Regions from separate parts of the Nocardia sp. CA-107356 genome, predicted to be linked through region 1. Evidence: riboswitches for the same ligand, from Rfam matches in the RefSeq annotation. Region 1 holds a riboswitch; the other holds the start of a gene.

Region 1 (3,762 bases):
TGCTGCGGATGCGACTCCAGATACGGATAGCGCACCCACGAGACGGATTTATTGCCCTCGAGGAAGCGCGCGATGCGCAGCGCGGATTCGGTCGAATGACGCACGCGCAGCGGCATCGTCTCCAAACCCTTGAGCAGGGTCCATGCATTGAACGGGCTCAGCGCCGGACCGGTATGACGCATCAGGTTTTTCACCGGACCGTCGATGTAGTCGTGCGGACCGAGGATCGCGCCGCCGAGCACCCGGCCCTGACCGTCGATGTGCTTGGTGCCGGAATACACCAGCACATCCGCACCGAGCTCGAAACCGCGCTGCAGCAGCGGGGTGGCAAAGACGTTGTCCAGCACCACCTTCGCGCCCGCGGCATGCGCGAGTTCGGTCACCCGGCGCACATCGACCAGCGTCTGCATCGGGTTGGACGGCGTCTCGAAGAATACGGCCTGGGTCGGCACCGACAGCGCCTGCTCCCACTGATCCAGATCATCACCGTCGACGAAGACGGTCTCCACACCCCAGCGCGGCAGGATCTCGTTGCATACCACGAAGCACGAGCCGAAGAGGCTGCGCGCGGCCACAAGTCGATCGCCGGCACCCAAAAGCGCGCCCAGCGCGGTGAATACCGCCGACATACCGCTCGCGGTCGCGAAACACGCCTCGGCGCCGTCGATCAGGCGCAGCCGCTCCTCGAACATGGCCACCGTCGGGTTGCCGTAGCGGGAGTAGACGAAATGCTCGATATCGCCGGTGAATGCGGCCTCGGCCGCCTCGGCGCTCTCATAGACGAAACCGGAGGACAGATACAGCGCCTCGGCGGTCTCCTCGAATCCGGAACGACGCAGGCCACCTCGGACGCCGAGCGTGGCGGGGCCGACCCCCTCGGGCAGTGGCTTGTCGAATGCACCACCGGTGATCACGACCGGCTCCTGACTACACAGCCCGAGCTCATGACTGCCGCCACGGCAGACCGAGTGCGCGCCAGCCGGAGCCGCCGCGATGACCGAATTCGTCGATCGGGCCTTCGAAGCCCTCCAGCACGTTGTACGACGGCTCGATTCCGATACCGGTCGCGGCGACCGCCGCTCCGACCGAACGCTGTCCGGAACGACACAGGAACACGACCGGCGCCGCCGCATCGCGACCCTCGAGCGCCGTGGTCAGCTGCGCGACGAACTCGGCGTTGCGGGTGCCGCTGCTGTCGACCCATTCGATCAGCACCGTCGGCCGGTCGATCGAACTGGTATCGGGGACGCCGACGAAGCGCCATTCGGCTTCGGTGCGCACGTCGACCAAGACGGCCTCGGGATTGTCCCGCAACAACTCCCACGCCTGCTGTGGGGTGATGTCACCGGCATATGTCATGCGATCCTCCTGTGAATCCACGCTTGCCGCACCCGGGTTTCGGTGCACGGCCAGGTCGTCACCCGGAGCACCCCACCGCGGAGGAGGGTTGCCGACCAGCTAGCCGGGGCTTGACGCTGGTTCTCATGACCTGCGTCCGAGATTGCCTGGGCAGGGGCCGCCGTGTCAAACCCTGGTCAGTGGGTCGCCGGTAATCAGTTGCAGACGATCCAGCGGTCGCCGGAGCGAACCAGATTCCACGTCGCTGGCGTCTCCCGGCCCTCGACCGCGATGGTCACGTTCGCCTTCGCCCTATCGCCGTCGACCATGGCGTTCTCAATCTTGGTGACTTTGATCGACTTTCCGGCCGCGGCACCACCGAACTGGGCGGCCAACGGCGATTTGCTCTCGTCGAATCCGTCGCAGGCCACCGCGGGCGGCGGCGTGTTGTCGGTGGTGCCCCTGGCCTCCGCGTAGCGCTGCACCGCGGCCGCGATCTTGTCCGATTCTGTGACATTTTTCTCAGCGGGCGAGAGCACCGCGCCCAGCACGATGCCGACCAGGACGACCACCGCGAACCCGGCCGCCGCGATGAACGGCACCATGGAGCGGCGATCGGTCTGGTCGACCTCGATAACCGGTTCGTCGTCGGTGCCCTGCTGCTCTGTCATGGGTCGATCATCCCTGGTGGACAGCGTTATCCGACAGCCGCCCCCTGGCCGGGCGCGGCTCGGACCGGCATCGACGGCGCACTGATTTGATAGTCGCCGGGAGAGCGGGTACTCCGGTAAGTGGGGCACGGTGGCAACCATCCGGTTCACACACCGCCCGCAGGGTGCGCCGTGCGCCACCGATAGAATCGCGAGACTGCGGCCTGCTGTCATAGCCATATGGCAGCTCACCGTCGTAGCGACTGTGCAGCCGCGAGCCGCCTGTCCGCATCGTCAGGTGCAACCAAAAGGGTGCGTCAAAGTTAGCCTAAGCTAAGACCGACGCCATTAATTGTTTCGACCATAAGGGTGCGCGTAAAGATGACCGAACAGAGTGCTGAGTCGACTAGCGGTGTGCGCAGGCCCTCCGTCGTTACGCAGGCTGCCGCCGCCGGGCCTGAAGCGCACAGCGCGGGGCCTCGCCCGCTTCGCATCGCGATCGTGGGCGCAGGACCGGCCGGTATCTACGCCGCCGACGCGTTGATGAAGTCCGATGCCGAGGTGAGCATCGACTTGTACGAGCGCATGCCCGCGCCGTTCGGGCTGATCCGCTACGGCGTCGCGCCGGACCATCCGCGCATCAAGGGCATCATCACCGCTCTGCACAAGGTGCTCGACAAGCCGCAGGTCCGCCTGCTCGGCAATATCGACTACGGCACCGACATCACCCTCGACGACCTGCGCACGTTCTATGACGCAGTGATCTTCTCCACCGGCGCCAACGCCGACCGCGCGCTGGACATCCCCGGTATCGGCCTGGACGGTAGCTACGGCGCCGCGGACTTCGTGTCCTGGTACGACGGGCATCCGGACGTGCCGCGCACCTGGCCGCTGGAGGCCGAGAAGGTCGCCGTCCTCGGTGTCGGCAATGTCGCACTCGACGTCGCACGCGTGCTCGCCAAGACCGGTGACGAACTGCTGCCGACCGAGATCCCGCCGAACGTCTACAACGGGCTGAAGGCCAATAAGGCGATCGAGGTGCACGTCTTCGGCCGCCGCGGCCCGGCGCAGGCCAAGTTCACGCCGCTTGAGCTACGCGAACTCGACCACTCCCCGACCATCGAGGTCATCGTCGATCCCGAGGACATCGACTACGACGAGGGCTCCGAGGCCGCCCGTCGGCACTCCAAGCAGGTCGACATGATCTCGAACACGCTGGAGCAGTGGGCCATCCGCGATGTCGGCAATCGCCCGCACAAGCTGTTCCTGCACTTCTTCGAATCCCCCGCCGAAATTCTCGGCGAAGACGGCAGGGTCGTCGGCCTGCGCACCGAGCGGACCCAGCTCGACGGCACCGGCAACGTCAAGGGCACCGGCGTCTTCAAGGACTGGGACGTCCAGGCCATCTACCGCGCCGTTGGCTACCTGTCGCAGAACCTCACCAACCTGCCGTTCGACGATCAGGCCGGTGTCGTCCCGAACGAGGCCGGACGCGTCATTGCCGACGAGGACGCCGACGGTGCGGAGCGCTACCTGCCCGCCACCTACGTCACCGGCTGGATCAAGCGCGGTCCGGTCGGCCTCATCGGCCACACCAAGGGCGATGCCAACGAGACCGTTGCCTGCCTGCTCGACGACAGCGTGAACTTCACCCCGGCCGCCGAGCCGGAGTTGGACGCGGTCACCGAATTCCTGGAGAGCAAGGGCATCCCGTTCACCACCTGGCAGGGCTGGTACCGCCTCGACGCGCACGAGCGTGCCCTCGGCGAGCCGG
Region 2 (3,762 bases), 3.7 Mb from region 1:
CGGCGGTACGACCGTCGGCGGTGCGGCCGTGGGAGCTGTTGCGGCGCTGGCCTATTGGGCACCGCCGGTGGCCGCGATCGGTGGCAGGGGCGCACTGCGCACCGCCGGACTCATCGGCTACACCGCCGCAGTCGCCAGCCGCCTGCTGGCCCGCTCGCTGGAACGTGGCGCCGTGACCCGCACGGACGCCCTTGCCGCCCTGGCGCACCCGGTATCCATCGCCGCTTACCTCTGCCTTTGGTCCCGCTCCCGCCGAGCTCGTCGCACTAACACCCTGACCTGGAAGACCCGCCACCTCGAACCCAACCACTGATCGAGATCAGGTGGAATCTCCGGCGATATCGCCCGGGAGATCCCTGCCTCCAGTTCCACCTGATCTCGACTCGCCCCGGAATCCGGCAGCTTCGCGACCGAACTGGCCGGCGTCCACATCCGGCGCCACTGCTCCCCGAACTGGCTCGGCGACCTTGGGCATCCACCCGACGCAAGTTCACCGGACCGAGGTGATGCCGACTGTTGGGAGGAACAAGCAGGGCTTGCCGCCGTTGTCGACGGTTCCGAAGACCGCGGCCAGGACGGTGCCGGAGCCGGTGTCGACCGGGACGGCGCGGACGCCGCCGGTGGGGAATGCGGCGAAGAAGTCCTGGATGGCGCGTTCGGCGAGTGGTCGTAGTTCGGTAGGGACTTCGGCGGGCACCATCGTTCGGACCACATCCGAGAGCGGGCCCATGGCGGTAACGCCGCTGCGACCGTTGGCCAGATTCAGCCAGGCGACGTTCATACCGGAGACGCTCGTACTGTCCGAGGCCAAGCCGTAGGGCACGAAGGTGAACAGGGTTTGGCCAGCCTTGACCGCGGACAGATCGAGTCCCGGGATCGCCACGGTGTTCTTGGGCCATGGCCCGGGAACGGCGCCAGCAACAGCGGGGACCAGGCCGAGGCTGCTGTTGTTGGAGCAGAACGCCGCGGCCGCCGGGTACAGGAAGGGGTCGATGCCGAAGGCGCGCAGCGCATCGACGGCGGCTCGGTACGCGCCGAGAAAATCGCCGGGTGCGGCGTGGCCGGACGGTTGACCCGGTGCGGTCGCCGCCGGGATCGCGGGTACGGGCGTCGGCGCCGGTACCGCGGCGGCTATGGCGGGGACGGCGAGAGTCAGCGCGACCGCGGCGGTCGCGCTGGCGGTAAGCGTGGTCAGACGGCGCAGCACGGTCACGGTGGACCTCCTCATCGTCGGGCACGATCGAGGTCAGAGAATACTCCAGCAAACCCTGACAACAGCGCTGATTTCGACCGGCAACGCCGTCGCGTCGCACTTCCCGCCGGAGGGTCGCGACGACATACCGGGTGCGCTCTCCAGGCGAAATACGCCGGCACGACCACACCCGAAGCCTCGCGATCCACCGCACGACCGGATCAATAATCCCTGCTCACAACCTTTCAGACAAGGTCTGCGCTCACGCTGATTCGTACCCTTGTGCCGGACTTCGCCTGCTTCGCATGATATTTCGGCTAGACCGATCGACCGACCCGCGCTCGGCGTCGGACACCATCCAGAGCGACCGAGAGACCTGGCTCGTCGACGTCGCAGCAACCCCCCGGTGACCGGGTGCGGGTGCTTCCGCCGGGAACGATGGAGGAACCGAAATCATGAGCGCGTCCGTCGCATCCGATGCCCCGGTATCGGATGTCCCGCTACCGAGTGCCGACGCACCCGGCGCTACCGTAACCATCACCGACGCACCAGCGATCGCCAGGACCTGGCACCCGTGGCGCTGGGTGGTCAGCGTCATCGCGCTCGTGCTGCTCGCCCAGTTCATCCATGGACTGGTCACCAATCCGGGCTGGGATTGGTCGACCTTCGCCAAGTACTTCACCGCGAAATCGGTGTTATCGGCGCTGAAGGTCACCTTGGAGCTGACCCTGTGGGGTACGGCACTCGGATTCCTGATCGGCACCGCGCTGGCCATCGCCCGCTTGTCGAATAATCCGGTGCTGCGGGTGATCTCGTGGGTCTACATCTGGGCCTTCCGCTCGATTCCGCTGATCGTGCAACTGTTGTTCTGGTTCAACATCGCCTACCTGTACAACACGCTCTCGCTCGGCATCCCGTTCGGCCCTGGATTTCTCACGTTCGAAGTGAACGGGGTGATCAGCGGGTTCACCGCGGCGGTTGTCGGCCTCGCGCTGCATCAGGCCGCGTATTCGGCCGAGATCATCCGGGCCGGATTCATCGCGGTCGATCCCGGACAGCTGGAAGCCGCTGCGGCGCTGGGCATTCCGCGGCTGCGGCAATTCCGCACCGTCATCGTCCCGCAGGCGATGCGATCGATCCTGCCGAATGCGACCAACGAGGTGATCAGCCTGTTCAAGGGCACCTCGATCGTCTCGGTGATGGCGATCGCCGAACTCTTCTACCAGGTCCAGGTCATCTACGGACGTAACGGCCGGGTGGTGCCGCTGCTCATGGTCGCGACGGTCTGGTACATCGTGCTGACCACGATTCTGTCGGTGGCGCAGTACTACATCGAACGGCACTACGCCAAGGGCGCGCACCGCACATCGCCACCGACGCCGATACAGCAGGTATGGCACAAGCTGCGCGAAATCGCCGAAAGCGGTTCCACCGCACCGCGCGGAGCCACCCGATGAGCGCGCCGGTCACCGACACGATCGGCATCCCGCACGGGGACAGGGCCCCGGCCGTAGCAGTTCGTGGCGTGCGAAAGTCCTACGGAGCCACCGAAGTACTGCGCGGCATCGATCTGACAGTGCATGCGGGTGAGGTGGTCACCGTGATCGGCCCGTCCGGCTCCGGCAAGTCGACACTGCTGCGCGTGGTCAACCACCTGGAGCCACTGGACGCGGGCACCGTGCACATCGACGGCGAGCTGATCGGATATCGACTGCGCCGCAACAAGTTACATGCGCTGTCGGACCGCGAGGTGCGCAAGCAGCGCTCGCATATCGGCTTCGTCTTCCAGCAGTTCAACCTCTTCCCGCATCTGACGGTGCTCGACAATGTCACGCTCGCACCGATTTCCGCCCAGGGTCGCCCGCGGCAGGACATCGAGCGCGAGGCCAAGGAGTTGCTCGACCGGGTCGGCATCGGCGAACTGGCCGACGCCTATCCGCGGCGGCTGTCCGGCGGGCAGCAGCAGCGCGTGGCCATTGCCAGGGCGCTGGCGCTGCGGCCACCGGTGATCCTTTTCGACGAACCGACCTCCGCGCTGGATCCGGAACTCGTCGGCGAAGTCCTGGACGTGATCCGCGATCTCGCCGACGGCGGCACCGCGCTGGTGATCGTCACCCACGAAATCGGTTTCGCCCGTGAGGTGGCCGACACCGTCGTATTCCTCGACGGCGGCGTGATCGTCGAACAGGGCCCGCCCGCCGCCGTACTCGACAACCCCGAACATCCGCGCACCCGCGCATTTCTATCCCGAGTCCGCTGAGCGCGGTGCGCGCTCCCCGATGAACAGGTATTCAATGAAGCTCACCGCCCTGGTCGGCCTGGCCGCCACGGTGGCCTTGCTGGCCACCGGCTGCGGCACCGACCCCGATGCGGAAAATTCCGCACAGCCCGCCGGTTCGATCACCTTCGACCTCTCCCCCGCCCAGACCGGCCGGATCCACGCGCCCGAGGTCGATGCCATCGCCGCCGAACTGCCGCAGGCCATTCGCGACCGCGGCACGCTGGTGGTCACCGGATCGGGTGGCGCAGCCCCGCCGCTGCGGTTCTACGCCACCGACGATAAGACCATC

Evidence for each region. A riboswitch is a leader RNA that binds a small molecule or an ion and turns the genes downstream of it on or off. The one in region 1 is predicted to bind S-adenosylmethionine.
Region 2: another riboswitch for S-adenosylmethionine. It lies ahead of ACQP1G_RS32515 (amino acid ABC transporter permease); the one in region 1 lies ahead of ACQP1G_RS03190 (rhodanese-like domain-containing protein).

What each region holds. Positions count from the first base shown of each region.
Region 1 is NZ_CP191992.1:686,805-690,566, reverse strand. It holds gene ACQP1G_RS03195 (O-succinylhomoserine sulfhydrylase) at 1-914, opposite strand, end outside; gene ACQP1G_RS03190 (rhodanese-like domain-containing protein) at 943-1,359, opposite strand; SAM riboswitch class IV at 1,374-1,490, opposite strand; gene ACQP1G_RS03185 (Rv0361 family membrane protein) at 1,554-2,009, opposite strand; gene ACQP1G_RS03180 (FAD-dependent oxidoreductase) at 2,481-3,762, shown strand, end outside.
Region 2 is NZ_CP191992.1:7,233,966-7,237,727, forward strand. It holds gene ACQP1G_RS32505 (glycosyltransferase) at 1-313, shown strand, start outside; gene ACQP1G_RS32510 (hypothetical protein) at 491-1,213, opposite strand; SAM riboswitch class I at 1,544-1,637, shown strand; gene ACQP1G_RS32515 (amino acid ABC transporter permease) at 1,648-2,649, shown strand; gene ACQP1G_RS32520 (amino acid ABC transporter ATP-binding protein) at 2,646-3,452, shown strand; gene ACQP1G_RS32525 (ABC transporter substrate-binding protein) at 3,472-3,762, shown strand, end outside.